DNA from 4 places in the Reinekea sp. genome. Region 3 is predicted to be linked to each of the others. Evidence: predicted binding sites of a transcription regulator. Region 3 holds the regulator's gene; each other region holds the start of a gene.
The links. Region 3 encodes sigma-54, which starts transcription at its own class of promoters, with help from an activator protein. Its sites were predicted from a motif close to TGGCACNNNNNTTGCTNT; they were not measured.

Region 1 (5,926 bases), on a different contig from region 3:
TGATCGGTGACATGGGCCAATCCCTAGCCAAGGCGATCGAGTCTGTTAAGGACTGGGATGCCGGTGTACCGGTCATTCTTTTGGGTGAGCACCCCGACAGCGAGCTGCTCGATGACGAGTTGCGTGCGCGTATCATTGCCAAGCTCAGCTTCCCGCCAACCTATAATAAGTTGCTCGATACCTTGCATCGAGCGCAACTGTATCGCGAACAATACGACCTGACGCGCGGACGGGATCAGCGTCGCGAACTCAATCTTTTTCGCAGCCTGGTAGGCAGTAGTCGGAGCGTGCAGACTGTGCGCGAAATGATGGCCCAGGTCGCCGATAAAGAGGTCACCGTGCTCATTACCGGGGAAAGCGGCACTGGTAAGGAGGTTGTGGCACGTAACCTTCATTACAATTCCCATCGCCGACATAAGCCCTTTGTGCCAGTAAACTGCGGCGCTATCCCGGTTGAACTGATCGAAAGTGAATTGTTTGGTCATGAGAAGGGCGCCTTCACCGGCGCCATTACCACCCGAGCCGGTCGATTTGAGATGGCCGATGGCGGTACGCTATTTCTCGATGAAATCGGCGATTTACCACTCAATATGCAGGTTAAGCTGTTGCGTGTCTTGCAGGAGCGCACCTTTGAGCGTGTCGGCGGCAGTAAAACCTATTCGGCCGATGTTCGGGTCGTGGCGGCCACTCACCGTAATTTAGAAGAAATGATCGAGCACGGCAGTTTTCGCGAGGACCTGTTTTATCGCCTGAATGTGTTCCCGATCGAGATGCCGGCCTTACGTGAGCGACATGAAGATATACCGTTGTTGTTGAACGAGCTGGTGGCGCGTCTGGAAAATGAGAAGCGCGGCTCCATTCGCTTCAACTCTGGCGCGATAATGTCCCTGATTCAGCATGACTGGCCGGGTAACGTGCGGGAGATGGCGAACCTGGTTGAGCGTTTGGTTATCATGCATCCCTACGGCGTCATCGGTGTCCAGGAGCTGCCCAATAAATACCGTCACGTCGATGAACAGGATGATGATTTTTTACCGCTTAATGTGATTGCATTGGCCGATGAAAGCCGACCCTATGTGATGTCCGAGCAATCCGCCGCGTTATTGCCGGTAAACGGTTTGGATCTCAAGGAATACCTTACGGATCTGGAAAAAAGCCTTATTCAACAAGCCTTGGACGACGCCCAAGGGGTGGTGGCGCGTGCGGCTGAAAAGCTGCATATCCGCCGCACCACCCTGGTCGAAAAGATGCGCAAATACGATATCAACCGCCGGGATGTCCTCAATCCGGTCGATTAGCGCGGTCCGCTGCATGCCCGCTGGGCTAATGCGGGGCAGGTCAGCGCATGATCAGGGGGCAGGCCGCCGTGCGCGCCCAAGCAAAACCGGCAACAAATTGCCGGTTTTGTTTAAAACTGGCACTTCCTTTGCATTCCCTCCAATACCGTCAAATTTTTGAATGTATATGCCTATGCAAGCTGTATCTCGAACTTCGGAAGCACCGGCCGCCGCCGTAACAGATCTTAACAAACAGTCTCTGGAAGAGTTGCAGCAAGCGTTCTCGACCTTTACGGCCATGAGCGAAGAACTCTCCGGTAGCTATCAGGTGCTCGAACAACGGGTTGTTGAGCTCAGCGGTGAGTTAGCCAGCCTGTCGGCGCAGCGACTGACCGAGTTGAATGAGAAAGAGCAGATTGCTGAACAACTGGCTAGCCTATTGCGCCTAATGCCGGCTGCTGTGGTGGTGCTCGACAACAAGGGTTTCATCGATCAAACCAATCCGGCGGCGGAGAGCTGGCTCGGGCAGGCCATGGGCTTCCCCGACACCGAACGGCTGCTAGGCAAGGCTTGGCGGCAAGTAGTCCGCCTGGCGTTCGCTCCAAAACAAACCGATTACCATGAAGTGAGCCTAGCCGATGGCCGGCTGGTGAGCCTGGCCACCAGCCCGCTCGATAATTCCGGGCAGCTCATCATGATGACCGATCACACCGAAACGCGAGCCTTGCAGGCCCAGGTCGCGCGCCAAGAACGGCTCACGGCAATGGGTCAGATGGTTGCCTCGCTGGCACATCAGGTGCGTACGCCCTTGTCGGCGGCACTGCTCTACGCCTCGAACCTAAAAAGCCCGCGCTTAACACCGACGACCCACAATCAGTTTGTCGATAAGTTGGTTGGTCGCCTGCATCATCTGGAAAAACAGGTACAAGACATGCTGCTGTATGTCAAAGGGGAGTGTCAGCTGCTTAATCGCCTGACCCTAGATCAGGTCGTCAACCTTTTGCAGGAGGCGGTTGCCGGCTTGCCGGGACCGGCACAGGCGCGTATTCATTGGCAATTGCAGCCGTCCCATGCTCAGGTGCAGTGTCAGTCCGATGTATTAATTAGTGCCTTTATGAACATTATTAACAACGCATTGGAAGCCGGGGATGCCCAGGGGACCTTGACCATTAGCAGTCAGGTGCTCGACGGGCAGATTGAGATCGCCTTTCGGGACACCGGCCCCGGCATGAGCGCGGCTCACCTGGCAAAAGTGCAGGAGCCCTTCTTTACCACTAAGAGCCATGGCACGGGCTTGGGTGTGCCGGTATTGATCGCGACAGTCAAGGCGCATAAAGGTCAATTGAACATAAGCAGTCAATTAAATGTTGGAACCGAATTTAATGTCACTTTGCCCATATTTGTTGAGAGGTAACTGCAGTGAAAATCCTAATAGTCGAAGATGACGCCAGCTTACGGGAAGCCGTGAGCGATACCCTGACGTTACAGGACTACGCTGTGGTCTGTGCCGAATCGGGTGAGTCGGCAATTGTCGCGCTCAAAGAGCAATCTTTTGATTTTATCGTCTCCGACGTTAGCATGCCGGGCATGAGTGGCCACGATTTACTCGATTATGTGCGGCAAAACTACCCGCAAATCCCGATGTTATTGGTGACTGCCTATGCCGCGGTCGATAAGGCCGTCGATGCCATGCATAAGGGCGCTGTCGACTACCTGGTAAAGCCCTTTGCACCGGATCAGCTGATCGATTTAATTGAACAACACAGTCCACGGCTGCCCCAGTCGGGCAGTGAGCCGGTCGCCGCCGATGCCGCCAGTCAGCACGTTTTGGCCCTAGCGCGTAAGGTCGCAGTAACCGACAGCACCATTTTAATTTCCGGCGAAAGCGGCACCGGCAAAGAGGTGTTGGCACGCTATATTCATCAACACTCGGGTCGAGCCAATGGGCCCTTTATCGCCATCAATTGTGCGGCCATTCCGGAAAACATGTTGGAAGCAACGCTCTTTGGTCATGAAAAAGGGTCCTTTACCGGTGCCGTTGCCAGTCATCCGGGTAAGTTTGAACAGGCCAATGGCGGCACCATCCTGCTCGATGAGATTTCCGAGATGGATATGGGCTTACAAGCCAAGCTGCTGCGCGTGCTGCAAGAAAAAGAAGTCGAGCGCATCGGCGGTCGCAAGGTGATTGAGCTCGATGTCCGTGTCTTGGCGACGACCAACCGTTCGATGGCCGAGGAAGTCAGCTCGGGCCGGTTTCGGGAAGATCTATTTTACCGCTTGAGTGTGTTTCCCTTGCAGTGGGCGCCATTGCGCAACCGTAAGGCCGATATCCTGCCATTGGCCGAGAATCTATTGCGTAAACATGGCCAAAAAATGCATAAGCCTGGCTTAACCTTTGATGAGAGCGCCAAGGTGGTCTTGTTGGCGCATGGCTGGCCGGGTAATGTCCGAGAATTGGATAACGCCATCCAACGTGCCCTGATTCTGCAGAGTGGCCAGTGGATTAGCGGATATGACTTGGGTTTGTCGGGTGAGCATTTGATTGATTTTGAGGCCCATCGCGACGCTTTGATCGTGGCCTCAGGCTCGACCGATTCCAATGTCGATTTGCCGGCAATGGTTACATCGGCCCCGGGTAAAAATGAGGGCATCCACGCCGATATGAAACATCGTGAATTCGAACTGATTTTGAACGCTCTGCGGGTGCACAGCGGGCGTAAGAATCGCGCCGCAGACCACTTGGGTATATCATCCCGAACGTTGCGTTATAAGTTGGCACGGATGCGAGAGTTGGGTATGGATGTGGATTCTGCGATTGCCGGAATACGCTAAAATAACCTATCATTGTGGCAAGTATAAGACCTGCGGTGCAGGGGTCGGCCGGGCGCTTCCGCAGTATTAGCCGGCGCGGCACGCAAATGCTCAGAAAACGGTCATAGTTGGCCTGTGTATTGCTAAATCCTATTAGTTAGACGGGTTTGTCAATTTAGTGCCTGTATATTGTCAGCTCTTGGCAAAAGCAAAAAGATAGATTCCGAAATAGACTGAAAATTGACATAAGCTGAGGTAAGTATGGTAGATCGAGTCGATATACAGGGTGTGCTTGAGCAGATGCGTTCAATACGCAGTCAGGTTACCCCGCCAAGTGACCAAGATGCCTCTAACTCAGCCTTTGCCAAGACCATCGAGCAGATGCGTAAGCAGATCAATAATTCCAGTCAAAGCAACCAGCTGCAGCAACAGGTCGAAGCGATTGGCGGTGAGTTTTCTGGCTCGGTGACGGCCCCGACGCCGACCGGGTCGGTACCGAGTTTTGGCGATATGTTCAAATCGGCTGTCGATACGGTGAATAGCAATCAAAAAACGGCCAACGAAATGTCATCCCGCTACGAGCAGGGCGATCCCGGGGTGGATCTACCCGAGGTGATGATTGCCTTGCAAAAATCGAGTGTGTCTTTTCAAGCGATGACCCAGGTCCGTAACAAAATGATTGAAGCGTACAAAGAAATCATCAACATGCCACTCTAACGAGTCGCCTGTTAACCCTATTTAGCCGGAATCCCTATGACAGAAAATGTACCCGCGGCAGCAAACACCCAGATGAGCCCTAGCAAGGGCTCAGCGGACGACGCTCAGCTGCCCTCATCCAACTTTTCACCGGCAACCAGTGATCGCTCGGACCTGATCGATAAGGACGACATCCCTGAGAGTCGGATGCATCCCCTTGTCGCAGGGTTCAATAAATTAACTATGGCCCGACAATTCGGGTTATTGGTGGGTTTGGCCGCCAGCATCGCCTTGGGTCTGAGTGTGGTGTTGTGGTCACAAAAAGATACCTATAGACCGCTGATGAACAGTACCAACAGCTTTGACGCCCGAGGCTTGATCGAGGTGCTGCAGGCCAATAAGTTAGAATTCGACATTGATCCGGCCAGCGGCGTGATATTGGTCAAACAGACCGATCTCCACGCGGCCCGTCTAGCCGTTGCCGGAGCCGGCCTGTCCGATGATCAGACCGTGGGTTACGAGTTATTGGATGAATCTCAGCCCCTCGGTCAATCCCAGTTTATGGAAAATGCTCGCTATCTGCGTAGCTTGGAAGGCGAATTGGCGCGCACTATCGCGTCCATCAATCAGGTCAAGACGGCGCGTGTCCATCTGGCTATCCCCAAGCGATCGGTTTTTGTGCGCGATCAACGCGAACCAACCGCCTCGGTGTTCACCGAGCTGTACGCCAGTTCCGAACTGGATAAGAGTTCGGTCAAGGCGATTCGCAACCTGGTGTCGACATCCATTCCAGAGTTGTCTGCCGCCAACGTGTCCATTGTTGATCAGCGCGGCCGGCTGCTCAGTGATGACGAAGAGAATCGCGAAGAAGAGCTGACCAATCGTCAGTTTGATTACCAGCGTAAGGTTGAAGACAATCTGTTGGCGCGGGTGAACTCAATTCTAGGCCCGATCATTGGCTCTGATAAATTTCAGGCGGAAGTCACCGCCGATATCGATTTCACCAAAGTTGAGCAATCCGAAGAGCTGTTCAACCCCGATTTGATTGCGATTCGCAGCGAACAGACGGTCAATGAGCAAATGGCGAGCGCTACTCAGGGCGGGATTCCGGGCGCGTTGACGAACCAGCCACCAACCGATGC
Region 2 (5,926 bases), on a different contig from region 3:
ACACCCGATCGGATCAATTCAGAGCGCGGATTTTACCAGATGATCAAGTCACTGCAATGGCTGATTTAGCCCGCGGCCGAGCGCGCGCCACCGCATGCTCAGAGCTTGGCCGGCAGAGCCTTAATAAAGTTGAGGATATCGGCGCTGACCCGCTCGGTGCTGTCGGGGCGCACGATCGCGCCGGTGAGCACATGATTGTTGTCCCCCGCCATCGGCGCTGGGCAGATGCGATGCTTGATCGGTGACCCCCACCGGCGCATCAGCGCATCGGTGTGGCGAGCCTTGACCACCTGATCGAAATCGGAATAGATAAACAGCGTCGGCACCTCGATCTGCTCCACCGGTGAGTCACGCACCGCCTTCACCAGAGCCGCGACCTGATGCAGGGCGAGGGTCGGATAGCGGTAGGTCCAGTACTTTTTACCGCCCTCATTGGTCGGCTCCCAGCCGTACTCGCGACCGGCCACTAAGAACACCCAGTGCTGCGCCCAAGGCCATAGAAACAACGGAATAGCCCAATGTTTGGGTTGGAAGTTCGGTGATATCATCACCAGCGCCGCCAGATGAGGCATAACCGAGGACTGCTGCGCCAACCAGGTCGCCAGGGTTGCACCGGTCGAGGTAGCGATAACGATCACCCGTTCACCGAGCTGATGCGCCACCTGCCAGGCCTCCATCAGATCGAACAGCCAATCGTTGGCCTTGGCCCGGCCTAAGGCCGCACCAGCGGGACTATCGATACCGTGCCCGGTCAAACGCAGACCATAATAGTTAGCGTGCAGAGCTTGGGCGACCTGTTCCGGCACGGGGCTGATTTCTTGCCGAGACGCCGAGAAACCGTGAATATAGAGCACACAGAGCGCGGTGCGTTTTGGGCGTGATTCGGCCGAGAAGATAATCTTTTTTTCAGCGCCGTCGATGATCTGCTCGATCGCCGCCTCGTGTTGGATCAGGGTCGTGCGTAACGCCTTTAGATCGGCACTGGTCAGCTGCGCGGGTGGCTTCGGACTTTGGATCCGACTCTTGTGGGGCTGCCAAAACAAGCGGACCGACGTCCGCGGACCGAGTAAAAACAGCCCCACCAGGGCACCGACTAGAATCCATATCAACACGAGCATTCCCCCTCTCTGCAAATGACCCCAAGGGTCCCTATAAATTTTAGCGGGTTGGCGGATGTATGCCATCCCATCGGTCTGTCTGCGGACCTTTATCCGCCCTGAATGAGCCCTGGATGAGCCGGAAAGCATAGCAGAGCGACCGAGTAGATGCATCGCCCACACAAATGGCTCAGATAGACTAGACTCAAGAGGATTTAACCTCTGTGCCCTCTCCGGCGCGGACATTCACGCGCCCGGCAGGCACAACGCGGCGCACCCCGACAATTAAGTGTCACTTTGGAGTAGCCCATGGCAGTCAAGAAAAAGTATCTTAAATCCAAGCCGATCTGCAAATGCACCTTTAGCCTACCCAAGGCCGCGGCCCCCAATGCGGACCGGGTCACCCTGGTGGGCGACTTCAATAACTGGGCCGAAACGACGCTGGAATTGAAGCAACTGAAGTCCGGCGAATTTCGGGTCGACCTGGATTTGCCGATCGGCCAACAATACCAATATCGTTATCTGATCGACGGCACCTGCTGGGCTAATGATTGGGCCGCCGATGACTATGTACGCGTGCCGGAATACGGCACCGACAATTCGGTGCTCAGTCTCTAGCGTGCGGCCGACTTCGCATTTGCAATCGCTTTTGCAATTGCATTCGCATTCGCACCAATATGAAGCATTATCGCCTTTGACGCACCCATTGAAGGCGCCTTAGAGCACGCCGCCAAGGCCATTGCACCCTTGGGTCGCCCATTAGCCGCCCCGACCGCGCGGCTGCACCACGAATACGCACAAACCCCACCATTTTGAACCATTCGGCACAGATTTCGCATAGTCTCTAAACAGAAACCCCTTTTTAAACAAAAACAGCACCACCAAGGTGCGTAACCTGCTCGCAGAGAGGCTCTTTTGGACATACTAAACAGTGCAGTCGAAAACCTGGTCAATGGTACCAACACCCTATTTATCTTGCTTGGCGCCATTATGGTGCTCTTTATGCACGCCGGCTTTGCCTTCTTAGAGGTCGGTACCGTCCGGCATAAGAATCAGGTCAATGCCCTGGTAAAGATCATCACCGACTTCGGCATTTCAACCATCGCCTACTTTTTTATCGGTTACTGGGTGGCCTACGGTTCGAGCTTTTTTTCCAGCGCCAGCGAGTTGACCGCGAACAACGGCTACGATCTGGTTAAGTTTTTCTTTCTGCTCACCTTTGCAGCGGCCATTCCGGCCATCGTATCGGGCGGCATTGCGGAACGCGCGCGCTTCAACCCCTTCTTGGTGGCCTCGTTCTTTATTGTTGCGCTGGTCTATCCCTTCTTTGAAGGCCTGATCTGGAACGGCAACTTCGGTTATCAAGCTTGGTTGGCCGATACCTTTGGCGCACCCTTCCACGACTTTGCCGGCTCCATTGTGGTGCACGCGGTCGGCGGTTGGATTGCCTTTGCCGCCATCTATGTGCTCGGCTCACGCTATGGCCGCTTTCGTAATGGTCGCCTAGTCGCCTTTGCGCCCTCGAACATTCCTTTTTTAGCGCTCGGCGCCTGGATCCTCACGGTGGGTTGGTTTGGCTTTAACGTGATGTCGGCGCAGACGATCGAGGCGATTTCAGGTCTGGTCGCGGTGAACAGCTTGATGGCCATGGTCGGGGGCACTTTGTTGGCCCTGGTGGTCGGTAAAAACGATCCGGGCTTTATTCACAACGGGCCCTTAGCGGGTCTGGTGGCGGTCTGTGCCGGCTCCGATCTGATGCATCCGATCGGCGCATTGATCACCGGCGCCATTGCCGGCGGACTCTTTGTCTATATCTTCACCTGGGCGCAGAACAACCTGACAAAGTTCGATGATGTGCTCGGTGTCTGGCCCCTGCACGGCTTGTGTGGCCTATGGGGTGGCATAGCCGCCGGTATCTTCGGTCTGGAGAGCTTGGGTGGTTTGGGCGGCGTTAGCTTTATGGCGCAACTGATCGGTTCCTTAGCCGGCATTGCCGTGGCACTGATTGGCGGCTTTATCGTCTACGGCCTGGTCAATAAGATATCGCCGCTGCGCTTGTCTCAGGAAGAAGAATATAACGGGGCCGATCTGTCGATCCACAAGATCGGTGCGACCTCGATGGACGATTAGGCCCACGCCTGATTGCCCGCCGCGCACGCCACCTTCGGCGGCGTGGCTGGCCTAACAATGGGTCTAGCAGCGGAACTCCTGAACGGAGAGCGCGACAGGCGTCCCGCCACTGGGGCAATCATCATTGGCGTTAGTCGTTCGAACCGTTCATGGCATCAAATTGCTGGGTCAGGAAGTCAGAGACGTTATTGAGTCGACTGATCAGCTTATCGTTGAACAGAAACTGTGATCGTAAACGAGCTTCATAGACGGACACCCGCTCATCGACGGCGGTACGTGCAACAACTATTTCTGCTTGGTCCTCTACCAGTTTGGCTTCCTTAACCGTGAGCAAGCCCTTACTCAATAGGATACTGTTAAACAGATCGTCCAATTTTGACATCGCGCCCTGCACATAGGTCACCGTTCCGCGCTCACCCGTGCGCGTGCCACCGATACTTAACATTAGGCCTGCGGCTGCATCCAGACTCCCGGCAACATCGTTACCGGAAACGCCGGTCGTACTGGTCGTAAGGCCAAAGATATTAATGCCTCCGGTGGTAATGTCACTCACCTTTGCGGTGGAACTGGCGCCGGTACTGGTTGAAAAAATACCAAAGGTGTTGGTCGTCTCATCATACTGTACGTCAACGCCTCGACTTGCGGCAGACAACAGGGTGTCGGCATTAATCTGAGTTTTCAGTTCCGCGGCCAGGGCGTCGCCAGTGGCATAGGCGCCGCTAGTCAGGGTGATGGTTCCCGACTCGGTGCCGTCTATCAACACCTTCAGCGTATTATTTGTGCCATCGATCACTTCCGCTACCGAGAAATCGGCTGCGAGGCCGCCGAGTATATAACCATTTGTCGCCGCGGCATTGCCGTTGGCGGCGGTCAGGTACTGCCCTACCCCCGTTGCGGTGAGGCCATTGATAGAGCCTTCAACATCCTGACCTGTGTTCGTTTCAGTCCCGCTTTGATTGACAGCAGACAAGCCCAGTTGAACGGTTGAGGCGAGCGAGAGATTCGACAGGGTCACGTCTGTGCTGTTGTCGAAGGCAATAATAAAACTGCCCTTGCCGGTAGCGTCCTGGACAAAGGTTACGGTGCTAAGCGAGTCAAAACCGCTATACGTGCCTTTGTCGAGGCCAAAGCTGTCTAAACCATTGATAATTTGCGCCCCGGCCGTGATGCCCAGATAGGTCGCCGCGTTGGTATCGGCCGAGCTAATCTGGATCGACGCGTCCGCACCAAAGGTGGTTTCGGTCGGCAGGCCGTTTTTACTGACCGTCTCGAAATACACCTGGTTTGAGGTGTTCAGCCGTGCGACCACATCGCCCGCGGCAAATTCGCCACCGCCCCCGGCTGCGGTGAGCGCGGTGTCGAGCGCTTCTTGGATCATGGCCAGATTGCTGACGCCATTATTGGTGCCGGTCGTGCCATCGCCATTAATCGTCATAGCGATGGCAATGCCGTCGACCAACAGGCTCACAGTTGCCGGGTTCGAGCTGAAGTCTTTACCGGTCGATAAAGCGACGCCGTCAATGGGAGTGCCGGCGGCGGTGCTCGAACCGATGCCATCGCTGGTAATTGCCAAACTTTGCCCAGAACCGGTGGCGGCCGTCGTCAGAACCAGGCCGTTACTGTCCAAGCTGGCGGTCACCAGCCCATTCAAGGAGGTTCCACCGGAACCGGTAGTGCTGTCGATACCAGCCTGAATGGCCTGCAAATTGGTTAGGCTGGTATCGGCACTGTCTACGGTGACGAGATAGTCTTCACCATTCAAGGTAAAGCCAAACTGCGCCTCATCGGAGCTAAAGTCGATGGCGGCGGCCAGGCTGCGGGAACCCTTTTCAGTAGCCGCGCCCTGGGCACCTGCTGCTATATTGGCGTCGGCGTTAATTTTAGCCTGGATGGCGGTGGCCAGATCGGCGCCGGTTTGATAGGTCGCATCGGGAATAACAATGCTCGACGCTGCGGTCACACTGCCTTGCCGATTGCTATAGGCCAAGTCAAAGCTGGCACCGGCGATGGCCACACCTGATGTGCCCACGCCATCGGCGATACCCAAATAATTGAGGTTGGTTACACTGCTGGCGGAGATGGTCAAGGTCTCGCTGCCGCTGGCGGGGCTGGTGCGCATCACCAGGCGATCACTGCTGTTAAATTCAGCTGTCACTAAACCAGGACTGAAGGCGTTGTTCAGTTGCCCTTGAATATAGGTTAGGACGTCGCTGCGGTCTCGCTCGGTCACTACATTGCCACTGGTGTCATAGACATCGGACCAATCTTGATTGAGAGTGATGGCTTTCGCCGTGTTATCGAAGCCACTGCCGGTGCCGGTCAGGGTTATGGTAAAGCTGGCCGGATTGCTGGCAAAGTTAACCCCCTGCGCGGCGGTCAGCGTCTGAGTGCCGGGTGACGAACTGGCACCAAAGCCAATATCATTGAGGTTACTGAATGAGCTGCCGGTATATTCACCACTGCCGGCACTGGTAAAGCCAAGCGTGTTGGCGACCAGTGGATCACCAGCGCCCATGGAGACTTCAGAACTTGCGCCATACTTGCTCGAGACGATATTGAATCGGTCCTCGGCATCATCAAAACTGACCGTGACGTTCTGGCTGGTAAAGGCCTGATTGATTGAGGTCTGCAACATCAGTCCTAGGTCGTCGCCACTGCTATAGGCGCCCTGGGTCAAGGTGACGGTTTTGGTGGTGCCA
Region 3 (5,926 bases):
GCCGTCGTGAGCTCCTCAGCCAGATATACCGAGCGATGTTGGCCACCGGTGCAACCAATGGCCACGGTTAGGTAACTGCGTTGGTTGCGTTCGTGTTCCGGTAACCAGCGCTCCATAAAGCGCCGGATATCCTCAAACATGTCCGCCACTGCCGGTTCTCGGCGTAAGAACTCTTGAATAGGGCGATCAACACCGGTAAACATGCGCAAGCTCTTATCCCAGTATGGATTAGGCAGGCAGCGCACATCGAACACCATATCCGCATCTCTGGGTAAGCCATGTTTAAAACCAAAGCTCAGAAACTGCAACGCCAAACCGGTTGGTCGGTTGATTAGTCGGTCGCGGATCTGCACGCGCAGTTGCTGTACCGACAGGGTGCTGGTATCCAGCTTGAAGTCTGCCCCATCGGCGATGGGCGCTAAAGACAGCGTTTCTTGGGCAATCGCTTCGGCCAGCGAGTGGGCGTTGTCGGTTAATGGATGCTTACGCCGGGTCGCAGAAAAACGCTGTAACAGGATGGCTTCATCGGCATCGAGGTACAGTAGCTCTGGTTGAATTTTTGCACTGAGACTGCCTAAAATTTCGGGTAGGTCACGCAGACCCTCGGTGGAGACTCGGACGTCAATGCACACTGCTATCTGTTTATGAGGTGCGGACTCAGTCATCCATCTGACCAGTTCAGGCAATAAAGCTGGGGGTAAATTGTCGATGCAGTTAAAGCCGGCATCTTCAAGTGTATTTAAGACAGTCGACTTACCGGAACCGGAACGGCCACTAATCACTATTAGTCGGATTTTTTCAGAAGACATAGCCATTCTCAGTTTATTGCTTATTTGGGGCTCCTACAAATTGCTCATATAGGGCCATCGCGCTAGGACATTGGCGAATCAAAGCTAAAGACTTAGGGTCATTAACCTTTTCAACCACCATCGCCAGCAGCTGTAAATGTTCATCGGTAGCATCAATAGGGACCACCAGGGCAAAAACGAGATCCACTGGCTTGGCATCTATCGCTTGGAAATCAATAGGATTGGTCAATAAAACCAATGCCGCCGTGGGCTTGTCTAAGCCAACAAGGCGGCAATGGGGTATTGCAACGCCTGAACCTATACCGGTACTGCCCAACCGTTCACGAGCGATCAGTTGGTCAAACAACTCAACATCCGATACCCCAGTAAGCGTCTTGGACAGGCGCTCAGCAAGGGTTTGCAGTACCTTTTTTTTGCTCGCACCGAAGTCATCAACAAAGGTGCGTTCGGGGCGCAATACTTGGTCCAGAGGAATCATGCTTTCGTTATGACCCGTGGCTGCGTGAGACAGTTTTTTCTTTGTGCTTGATCAATTGACGGTCCAGTTTGTCATTCATTAGATCAATGGCGGCGTATAAATCGTCATGTTCGGCGTCTGCATGGAGTTGGGCGCCCTTGATGTTCAGCGAGCCTTCTGCTTTTTGTCTCTCCTTTTCGATACTGAGGGTGACCTGCACGTTGCCGATTTGGTCAAAATGTCGTTGGAGCTTTTCAAGCTTAGTTGAAACGTAGCTCTGGAGGGCTTCTGTTACCTCAACGTGATGGCCGCTGATATGAACTTGCATAGGCTGCTCCTCTTGCAGTTTTTACCTTTCCAGCCAGAGTGGGCTGGTACACAGGCGGTGGTCGAAAATGAGGCCACCGTCCACCGACAAACAGATGCCGGTAATCGTGAAACCGTTATGTAACTCATATTCTAACTATTGCGCTTCATTGCCAAAACTGCAAGGGACTTTTTAAAAAATTTAGGCTCTAAATCAAACTCTTACGTTCATTTGACGGTGGAATGTTCAATGACTCTCGGTACTTGGCGATGGTTCGTCGGGCGACCTGTATGCCCTGTTCACCGAGTAAATCGGCAATTTTAGAGTCACTCAGCGGTTTACGAGTATTTTCCGCGAGCACTAACTTTTTGATCAGTGCGCGAATCGCGGTGCTGGAACAGGCGCCACCGGTATCGGTGCTGACATGGCTACTGAAAAAGTACTTTAATTCGTATATACCACGGGGGGTGTGCATGTATTTTTGTGTGGTGACACGCGAAATGGTCGACTCGTGCATACCCACCACCTCTGCGATATCGTGCAGAACCAGCGGTTTCATTGCCTCATCGCCATAGTCCAAGAAGCCACGTTGGTGCTCAACGATGGTGGTGGCGACCTTGAGCAGCGTTTCATTTCGACTCTGCAGGCTCTTAATAAACCACTTAGCCTCTTGCAAGTGGTCCTTTAGGTAGGTGTTATCCGATGAATTGTCGGCCCGCTTGACCATCGAGGCGTAAGAGGAGTTGACCCGCAGTTTCGGCGCTATATCGGGGTTCAGTTCAACAAACCAACGATTGTTTTTGATGTCTTTGGTGACAATAACATCTGGTACTACGTACTCGGATTTGCCCGAGGCAATGCTATTGCCGGGCCGGGGATTGAGTGTTTGTATGAGTAGGAAGACTTCGCGCAGCTCGTTTTCCTTGATCCGCGCCTTGCGCATTATTTGCGCAAAGTCTTTGATGCCCAACAGCTCGATATGATTTTCGACGATGCGTATCGCCAGCGCTAAATAGGGTGTGTCCGTGGCGAGCTGCTTGAGTTGGATCGCTAGGCAGTCAGCTAGGTTGACCGCACAGACTCCCGGTGGGTCAAACTGTTGCAAACGGTGTAATACCGCATGGAATTCGTCTTCATCGAGCGGATCATCATCGGACGAGATGGCCACCATCAGACCTTCAAATATATCGGCTACGGGGCTCGACAAATAGCCTTCATCATCGACACTTTCCAAAATGGTTTCAGCAATGACCCGATCCTTATCGGTCATCGGGGTCAGGTTCAGCTGCCAGTAGAGGTGATCTTGTAGTGAGTCGGTCGTGCCATAGATGTTTTCGAGATTATAATCATCATCGCCGGACGGCAGCCCATGGCTAGTGGGTTGATGGGTGTAGATGTCGTCCCATGAGCTGTCTACTGCCAGCTCATCCGGAATGGTTTCCTGAACGGTCAGTTCTCGAGTGGAGTCATCGGTCTCAGTCTTAGCAACCTGACGGTCGTCATTATTGGGTGGCTCCTGAGTGTTGGCGTGTTCTGGAGCATCGGCATCGTCCTCCTTGACCTCGAGCATGGGGTTGGTGTCCAACGCCTGCTGAATTTCCTGCTGTAAGTCGAGCGTGGACAGTTGCAATAACTTAATCGCCTGCTGCAACTGCGGGGTCATCGTCAGTTGCTGGCTCATTTTAAGTTGTAAGGATGTCTTCATACTTGCTCAATACCCACCAAATGTGCTCCAACGCTAAAAATATCAAGGCCACCGCTTCGAATGTTATAAACGGAACTGATCACCTAAATATACCTCACGGACAGTTTGATTGCTGAGAACTTCTTCAGCGGAACCTTCCGCAATGATGTGACCATTGCCGACAATATAGGCCTTTTCACAAATATCGAGGGTTTCCCGAACATTGTGATCTGTAATTAAAACGGCAATGCCGCGTTTTTGTAGATGATAGATGATCGCCTTGATATCACCGACCGAAATAGGGTCGACACCAGCAAAGGGCTCATCCAGCAAGATCACCTTAGGTTCCATCGCTAAGGCCCGGGCTATTTCCACCCGCCGCCGCTCGCCGCCGGATAGCGCCATGCCCAAACTGGTGCGGATGTGGGTGACATTGAACTCGGCCAATAAGGACTCAAGCCGTTCATTCTGCTGTTGCTTGGAGAGGTCTTTTCGGGTTTGCAGGACGGCGAGGATGTTATCGGCAACCGACAGCTTACGAAAAATAGAGGCCTCTTGGGGCAGATAGCCAATGCCTTGGCGCGCCCGGGCGTGCATCGGCATATGGGTCACCGAAACACCGTTGATCGTCACATCGCCATGATCGGCGGCAATTAGACCGACGATCATATAGAAACAGGTGGTTTTACCGGCCCCGTTCGGACCCAGTAGCCCAACGATCTGGGCCTCTTCGACGGCGATGCTAACATCTCGAACAACTGGACGTTTTTTGTAGCTTTTGGCCAGATGGGTTGCTTCCAGTAAGGCCATTAATTCACGGCCTCAGGCTGAATGAGCAACTCTGCTTGCTTGCCGCCTGGCTGTCCGGTGATGGCGCGCTCGGACTCTATGGTCATAACCCCGGTGTCGGTCAAATAAATAATGCGCTCGCCCTCGGCTTTGTTGCCGACCTGAGTAACCTGTGCCTGACCCAGAGTGATAATCTTATTCTCGTTGGGGAAAAATTCGACCCGCAGGCCTTGTACTTGGACCATTTCACCGTCGGCCACAGGCTGGTCGAAGAGCCGCACCGGCTTGCCTTCGGCGAGTAAATAGGAAAGCTGATCGGACACTGGATCCGTTTCAATGGTGACCTTGTCAGCATAGATAATCAAAGCCCCCTGGGTGATAACCACCTGGCCAATTAAGACCGTCTTACCGCTATTGGCATCCATGGTGTTGGTATCGGCCTTGCCGGTAATGGGCTTGTTGCGATCTTCCGGCGTCGCTAGCGCCAAGCTTGCCGCGCAAAGACTGACTAACATCAGTAAGGCGGTTTTTTTACGACGGTTCATAAACAAAATTAACCTCCGATAGTAAGTTGATCACCGGTTCGGGTGCATCTAGTTGGACCGCCATGCCGACCGCATCAACGGTTTGTCTGCCCTTAACGATGGTTACCGCTAAGTCGGTGCTGATTAGCTGGCCCTGGTCGGAAACCCTCATAAACTCGCTCCCGACTCGAGTCGCAGGCGTACCGTTGAGTTGAGTTGCCACAACGTTGTGGCGGAATTCCATGTCGTCATTGGCCATAACCAGGGCCTGGTCGGCTCTGATATGCCACGTCTTTTGACCAGCATCGGTCAGGATCACCACCGGTTGACTCAACAGGCTCTGACCGCTGCTGTTGTACACCGACACGGTATCCGCGTCGACGGTCATAACCTTAGAACCCAGTTTATCGTAGCGCGTTAGGGCCATCCCGGTTACGTATATATCCGGTGAATCCGCCGGCAGCGATATCTGGTTTGTGACCTCAGCCGTCATCCGCTCATCACTGGACATAAGCAAGATTAGTAGTAGAGCAGCCAAACCTATCAGCACCATAAGCAGTAGCTTGCGATACATCATTAGGCCACGCCGGCTCTCAATATGTCGTGCATATGAATCACGCCGGCGACGATATTCTTATGGGTCACAACCAGCGAGGTAATCTTGTGCTCCTCCATCATATAAAGGGCTTGGGCGGCCAGCTGGTCAGCATCGATTGAGTGTGGTTTAGGGTGCATTACGGTCGAGATGGACGTCGCCGAAAAGTCTATTTTTTGATCAATTACCCGGCGTAAATCGCCATCGGTGAAGATGCCCAGCAACCGCCCGTCTTGCTGCACGGTGACCATGCCGAGGCTTTTCTGTGTCATCACCATTAGGGCTTCTGAAACGGAGGCGTCCGGATTAATGATCGGGATCTCATCACCATCGTGCATGATGGTTTCCACCTTGAGCAGTAATTTCCGGCCTAGGCTTCCGCCAGGGTGGGAAAAGGCAAAGTCTTCGGCGCTGAAACCACGCGCCTCCAGCAGGGCAATTGCCACGGCATCACCCATTACCAGGGCCGCGGTGGTCGAGGATGTCGGCGCAAGGTTCAATGGGCAAGCCTCTTGCTCGACCCCACAGTATAGATGCACATCGGACAGGGTGGCCAAGCTGCTGCTGTTATTGCCGGACATGCCAATAAGTGCGGCACCCAGCCGCTTGATCAGCGGCAGCAGAGAAACGATTTCGTTCACTTCGCCCGAATTGGATAAGGCGATAACGACATCTGCACCGGTAATCATACCCATGTCGCCATGACTGGCTTCACCGGGGTGGACAAAGAATGCTGGGGTGCCCGTGCTGGCCAGAGTGGC
Region 4 (5,926 bases), on a different contig from region 3:
GGGTGATTCCAGTAAACCAACGTCGTGACGTCCTAGACCATCACAGCGTTGCGATTGCCAATGGCGCGATCATCGCCATTTTACCGACATCCGAAGCCGTGGCGCAATACGCCCCGAATGAACATGTCGAGTTGGCCGATCAAGCACTGATTCCGGGGTTTGTGAACACTCATGGACACGCGGCGATGGCCCTGTTCCGGGGCATGGCCGACGACTTGGAACTGATGACCTGGCTAACCGGCCACATTTGGCCGGCGGAGGGTAAGTGGGTCAGTTATGATTTCGTCGCCGATGGCACCCTGCTGGCCGCGGCGGAGATGATTCGCTCCGGCACCACGACCTTTTCCGATAATTACTTCTTCCCGGATGCGTCTGCCAACAGCGTCATCAAGGCCGGAATGCGCGCCCAGCTGTGCTTCCCCATTATCGATTTCCCGACTGCCTGGGCACCGACACCGGATCAACATATCGATCAGGGCTTAAAGGTGATGGAACAGTATCAAAATCACAGCCATATCAAGGTTAATTTTGGCCCTCATGCCCCCTATTCGGTATCCGATGAGCCCTTACTGCGCATCAAGGCCTTGGCTGAACAACATCAGGTCGGTATCCAGATGCACGTCCATGAAACTCAAGGGGAAGTGGACGATGAAGTGGCCAAGCGCGGTAGCCGACCAATTCGTCGACTCAAGGAGTTGGGACTCTTAGGACCAAACTTTCAAGCCGTGCATATGACCGCATTGAGCCCTGAAGACATTGACGACATAGCCGAAACCGGTGCCCATGTGATGCACTGCCCGGAATCCAACCTGAAATTGGCGAGCGGTTTTTGCCCGGTTGACACGCTGCAGAAGCGCGGCATCAATGTCAGCTTGGGCACCGACGGTGCGGCCAGCAACAATGACCTAGACATGCTCGGCGAAATGCGCACCGCGGCCATGCTCGCCAAGGCTGTTGCCCAGAGCGCGGTAGCCTTACCGGCACATGAAGCATTGGCGATGGCGACCATCAATGGTGCCCGTGCACTGGGATGGGATACCCAAATTGGCAGTTTGGAAGTGGGCAAACGCGCAGACATCACCGCTATATCCTTAGCCGACCTGGAATCGCAACCGATCTTCGATCCGGTCTCCCATATTGTCTATACCAGCAGTCGTAATCAGGTGACCTATGTTTGGGTCGATGGCAAGACCTTGCTGAATAACCGTGAACTGACCACACTCGATAAGGACGTGATCATTAAAAACGCCCAGCAGTGGCGCGACAAAATCCAGGCCGACTAGGCCTGCCCACTCGGTCGGACCCCTTGGTCCGACTTGCCCTTCTTGGTTGATTCTACATCCCTACTGGCTCACGCCCAAACCTAACACAGCACAATCCGATCGGCCCTTGTAGCCAGAGTCGACGACCTACCTTAGGGTCCAAAAAACGCCCCCATTCGTACTCAATGACAAATTACTGTGAACTTACCGCCTTTGTCGCCATAATGTGCGCCAAAGTTTTCCCCTTCCCCCTCTCAAGGAGTTATCGGTGCCGATCAACGTTGACCCAGCAGAACTCGCCAAATTTGAAGCCCTTGCCAGCCGTTGGTGGGATCCGGAGTCCGAATTCAAGCCGCTGCATGCGCTTAATCCGGTGCGCATGAATTACCTCGATGGGTACGTCAATGTGGCCGGCCTTAAGGTCGTCGATGTCGGTTGCGGAGGGGGGATTCTGACCGAAACGCTGGCTAAGCGCGGGGGTATCGTCACAGGTATCGACATGACCGATGCGCCGTTGAAGGTCGCGCAGCTGCATGCGCTGGATCAAGGCATAGAACAGCTAACCTATAGGCAGATAACCGCTGAACAATTGGCCACCGAAGAACCGGGCCAATACGATGTTGTCACCTGTATGGAAATGCTCGAACATGTCCCTGACCCCGCCTCGGTGATAGCCGCGGTTCACGCGCTACTCAAACCCGGTGGCTGGGCCTTTTTCTCGACCATCAACCGCAACCCAAAATCGTGGTTATTTGCTGTGGTTGGCGCTGAATATGTCTTGAAACTACTGCCCAAGGGCACCCATGAATTCAAGAAGTTTATTCGTCCGGGCGAACTGTCCAAATGGGCCCGACAAGCTGGGTTAAAAACCATCGATTTTCGTGGCCTGCGCTACAACCCACTGAACAACAGCTTTAAATTAACCGACGATGTCTCGGTTAACTATCTGATGGCCTCACGTAAACCTGAATAGGCGTTACCATGCACATACCGACACTGGCAGAGCTTCAGTCCCTGCCCCTAACCGACGCCCTGAAGGGTAAGGTGATTCTCATTACCGGTGCCGGTGACGGCTTGGGTAAGGCCGCGGCACTCGATTTTTCGGCTCAGGGTGCCGATGTGATTCTGCTCGGTCGCAATCAAGCGAAGCTCGAAGCGACCTATGATGAAATCGAAGCTCTCAACCAAAGCCGACCGATCATCTTTCCCTACGATCTGAACACCCTGATTCCCGATGTTGCGCGTGAAATGGCCTTTGCGATTGAGCAGGAATTCGGTCGACTTGATGGTCTGCTATTAAACGCCGCCGCTCTCGGCAGCAAAATGTCGATTGCTCAATATCCGGAACAGCAATGGCTGGATGTGATCAATACCAACCTCAATAGCAGTTTTTATCTCACCAAGGCAATGTTGCCACTCCTCGAGGCGTCTAGCGCAGGTCGGTTGGTCTTCACCACCTCCAGCGTTGGGCGCCAGGGTCGAGCCTACTGGGGCGCCTATGGCGTGTCTAAATTTGCCACCGAGGGGCTGATGCAGACTCTGGCCGCCGAACTGGGCGCGACCAGCGCAATACGGACCTTTGCCATCAATCCGGGTGCAACCCGAACGGCAATGCGCGCCAGCGCTTATCCGGGCGAAGATCCCGAGTCGGTGCCGACTGCGGCAGCTCATATGCCACTCTATCGATTTTTGATGTCAGACGCCGCCAGTGCCTACAACGGCCAATCAATCAATGCCCATACCTATCTGGCTGACTAAGCAGTGCGTCGCTTGCAGATCCACACTCGGGTCGGGGCGACAAACGGCGAAGGTGGTGATAAAAGCGGCAATAGCTCTCCGCCCCGCCACCAAGAACAGCGCTTAAATATATCTAAACCCTTGTTTTAATTGAATTTAATATTAATGGCACAAAAATAGCTAAGTACCCTTAAGTTCAATTAATGGTACGGTGCGATGACAGCAGGCAATTTTTCAGTACTCAATTTTAACAAGAGCGCTCAAGTGCGCACCGATGCATTGACCGCCGTGGCTGCAAGCTCAATGGTGTCGCTTACGCCGGACCAAATGAAAGATTTTCGCCTTAAATTGCTCAGACATCTGCAAAAAACCATGGAATTGGATCAGGTTATTGAGATTTTTCACCATCACCTGCAGCACCTGTTTCCGGTGTCGGGCATTGAATATACCCATGGCGATAAGTTAATCAATATCCGCTCCGGCGAGATTGCCAAGCATCGCGCCAATTACCTATTATTGATGCGCGCTGTCAACTATGGTGAAATCACCTTTAGTCGCAACAAACGCTTCACTGAAAAAGAATTGGCGTGTATCGAATCCATCATGGATCTGATTATATTTCCGGTGCACAACGCCTTAAAATATAGCGATGCCCTGCTCGCGATGCCGATCGATACGACCACCAGCACCAGCAATCGTGTCGCAGTTGCCCTGACCCATCGACGCAAGATGGCACGCGCCCGCGCTCACGAGGAGCAATTTGTCAGCGTCGTCATGGTCGACGTGGATTACTGCGAAGGCTAGACCCAACCCCTAGCCCAGTGGCGATCGCTAGCGCCCCAAGCTGGTGCGGTGGTTTCGTCGCTCGACCGCCGAGCGCACTGAGATATCACCTCGTCCCCACCCTATCGCCCTAAATGGGCATGATTTTTAGGTACAATAATTGCTCTAGTACCTATTAACTCCCTGCTATACACGCCGTATGAACATTCTATTGATCGATCAAATTGCTAACCGGGCTAAGCCTCTAGAGGCCGCGTTAACAGCGCTTGGACACCAGGTTGTCGTCCGGCCATCGGGCAAGTATACCATTTACCATATGGTGGAAACCTTCCAACCCGACGTGGTCATAGTCGAGGCCGACTCGCCCGACCGCGACACGCTGGAAGATGTCTCCGCAACATCCGATCGTTACCCGCGACCGATTATTTTTTTCGCCACCGATGAAGACGACCAAGTTATCCGCCAATCAATTCAGGCCGGGGTCAGCGCCTATATTGTCGATGGTCTGCAGCCGAGCCGCGTTAAGACCCTGCTCAATGTAGCCATAAGTCGCTTCGAGGAACACCAGCGACTCAAAGGCGAGCTGCGGAAGACTCGCAACGAACTCTCGGATCGAAAAATCATCGACAGGGCCAAAGGCCTGCTGATGAAGCACAAACAATGCGATGAAGACGCCGCCTTCAGTGCGATGCGTAAAATGGCGATGAACAAAAACGTCAGACTGGCCGAAATAGCCCAAGACGTTATCGATTTATTTAGCTGAACACTGCCGATATGGAACCTATGAACCCTATGCTTATATCCCCCACCACCAACCCAGATGCCGTCCATATAGGCTATGTGCCGCTACTTGACTGCGCGCCGTTAATTATCGCGCAAGAGGCCGGCTTCTTTGCCGCCGAAGGTCTTCAGGTCAGCCTGGAGCGCGAATCCAATTGGGCTAGCATTCGCGATAAATTATCGTTTGGCATCCTCGATGCCGCTCATATATTGGCGCCGATGGTCTTGGCCAGTCAGCTGACAGCGACCAATAACGACAGGACAAAAACCTTTAAGACCGCATTGGCGATGGGCTATAACGGCAATGCCATTACCCTATCGAGCCAGATCTACAATCGACTGACGCCTTCCGATGGCGGGTTTCGAGCCATTGCGGCGGCGCTAAAGACCCACCTCAGCCTAACCACTGGGACGTTGAGGGTGGGCACTGTACATCCGCATTCGATGCACACCTATCTGCTCCATCTGTATCTAGATAGTGCCGGCATCGATACTGCTCGGGTAACCATTAAGGTGATTCCGCCGGTCAATATGGTTAAGGCTATGCTGGAGGGCGAGGTAGACCTGTATTGTGTGGGTGAACCCTGGAATACGGCCGCCCAAATCGCCCAGGCCGGGGAGATCATTTGCTACGGCAGCGAGCTATGGGCGCACGCGCCAGAGAAGGTGTTAGGCGTTAACCGGGGTTTCGCTGAAAAACGCCCTGAGGTGCATGAGAAGTTGTTGGCGGCCATCATTCGGGCCTGTCAATGGCTGGAATGCGCCGATCATATTGCCCAGTCTGCACTCTGGATGGCCGGACCAACATATCTCAATTGCTCTTCGGATTTGCTTATCCAGGCGATGCTGAGTCAATGGCACACCCAAAGTAGCACGCATCAACGTAAGGTGTTTTACAGCAATCAGGCCAATGCCCCCTGGCCGGCCCATGCCCGATGGATATTAGAGGCCATGCAGGCCTATAACCAGGTTGACACTACCGAGCTGATCACCTCGCTCCAGGGCCTGTACGATTGGGATACCTACCAACGGGTCATGACCCGCTTAGACTTGCCGGTACCGGAGCGGGAACGCTTTCCAGGCCTGCTGCCCACCATCCTGTGACCCACTTCCGGCTAAGGTAAGGGATCTAAGCATTACTGAGCCAGAGCGATCCATAGGGGGGCAGTGACAGCGTGGCTTGATGGTCGGGAATGGCCTGCCCGGTCAGCAGATCAATCCAGGTGACGCTATCGATCAGATTGATATCGATTAGGGATAACTCGACGGTCTGGTCGCTAACATTGTTTAGGCAGAAAATGCTCTGTCGGCGATCGATACTTTGGCGCCAAATACCGAAGATATGCGGCCCCAATTGCAAGGTA

Region 1: fliE (flagellar hook-basal body complex protein FliE) is a predicted target of sigma-54. The motif match lies at 4,218-4,235, and genes of this name have one in related genera.
Region 2: AC4FIC_RS05300 (ammonium transporter) is a predicted target of sigma-54. The motif match lies at 1,920-1,937, and genes of this name have one in related genera.
Region 4: AC4FIC_RS01175 (ANTAR domain-containing response regulator) is a predicted target of sigma-54. The motif match lies at 3,932-3,949, and genes of this name have one in related genera.

What each region holds. Positions count from the first base shown of each region.
Region 1 covers NZ_CEYAVF010000005.1:729-6,654, forward strand. The annotation lists gene AC4FIC_RS03325 (sigma-54-dependent transcriptional regulator) at 1-1,298, shown strand, start outside; gene AC4FIC_RS03330 (sensor histidine kinase) at 1,471-2,691, shown strand; gene AC4FIC_RS03335 (sigma-54-dependent transcriptional regulator) at 2,697-4,109, shown strand; gene fliE (flagellar hook-basal body complex protein FliE) at 4,350-4,805, shown strand; gene fliF (flagellar basal-body MS-ring/collar protein FliF) at 4,842-5,926, shown strand, end outside.
Region 2 covers NZ_CEYAVF010000008.1:44,947-50,872, reverse strand. The annotation lists gene AC4FIC_RS05310 (alpha/beta hydrolase) at 99-1,118, opposite strand; gene AC4FIC_RS05305 (isoamylase early set domain-containing protein) at 1,407-1,715, shown strand; gene AC4FIC_RS05300 (ammonium transporter) at 2,013-3,227, shown strand; gene fliD (flagellar filament capping protein FliD) at 3,358-5,926, opposite strand, start outside.
Region 3 covers NZ_CEYAVF010000022.1:15,061-20,986, reverse strand. The annotation lists gene rapZ (RNase adapter RapZ) at 1-809, opposite strand, end outside; gene AC4FIC_RS09995 (PTS sugar transporter subunit IIA) at 823-1,287, opposite strand; gene hpf (ribosome hibernation-promoting factor, HPF/YfiA family) at 1,295-1,594, opposite strand; gene AC4FIC_RS09985 (RNA polymerase factor sigma-54) at 1,782-3,278, opposite strand; gene lptB (LPS export ABC transporter ATP-binding protein) at 3,342-4,067, opposite strand; gene lptA (lipopolysaccharide transport periplasmic protein LptA) at 4,067-4,591, opposite strand; gene lptC (LPS export ABC transporter periplasmic protein LptC) at 4,578-5,147, opposite strand; gene AC4FIC_RS09965 (KpsF/GutQ family sugar-phosphate isomerase) at 5,147-5,926, opposite strand, start outside.
Region 4 covers NZ_CEYAVF010000002.1:8,124-14,049, forward strand. The annotation lists gene AC4FIC_RS01155 (TRZ/ATZ family hydrolase) at 1-1,283, shown strand, start outside; gene ubiG (bifunctional 2-polyprenyl-6-hydroxyphenol methylase/3-demethylubiquinol 3-O-methyltransferase UbiG) at 1,531-2,235, shown strand; gene AC4FIC_RS01165 (YciK family oxidoreductase) at 2,244-3,020, shown strand; gene AC4FIC_RS01170 (hypothetical protein) at 3,216-3,803, shown strand; gene AC4FIC_RS01175 (ANTAR domain-containing response regulator) at 3,982-4,545, shown strand; gene AC4FIC_RS01180 (ABC transporter substrate-binding protein) at 4,575-5,666, shown strand; gene AC4FIC_RS01185 (alpha-amylase family glycosyl hydrolase) at 5,692-5,926, opposite strand, start outside.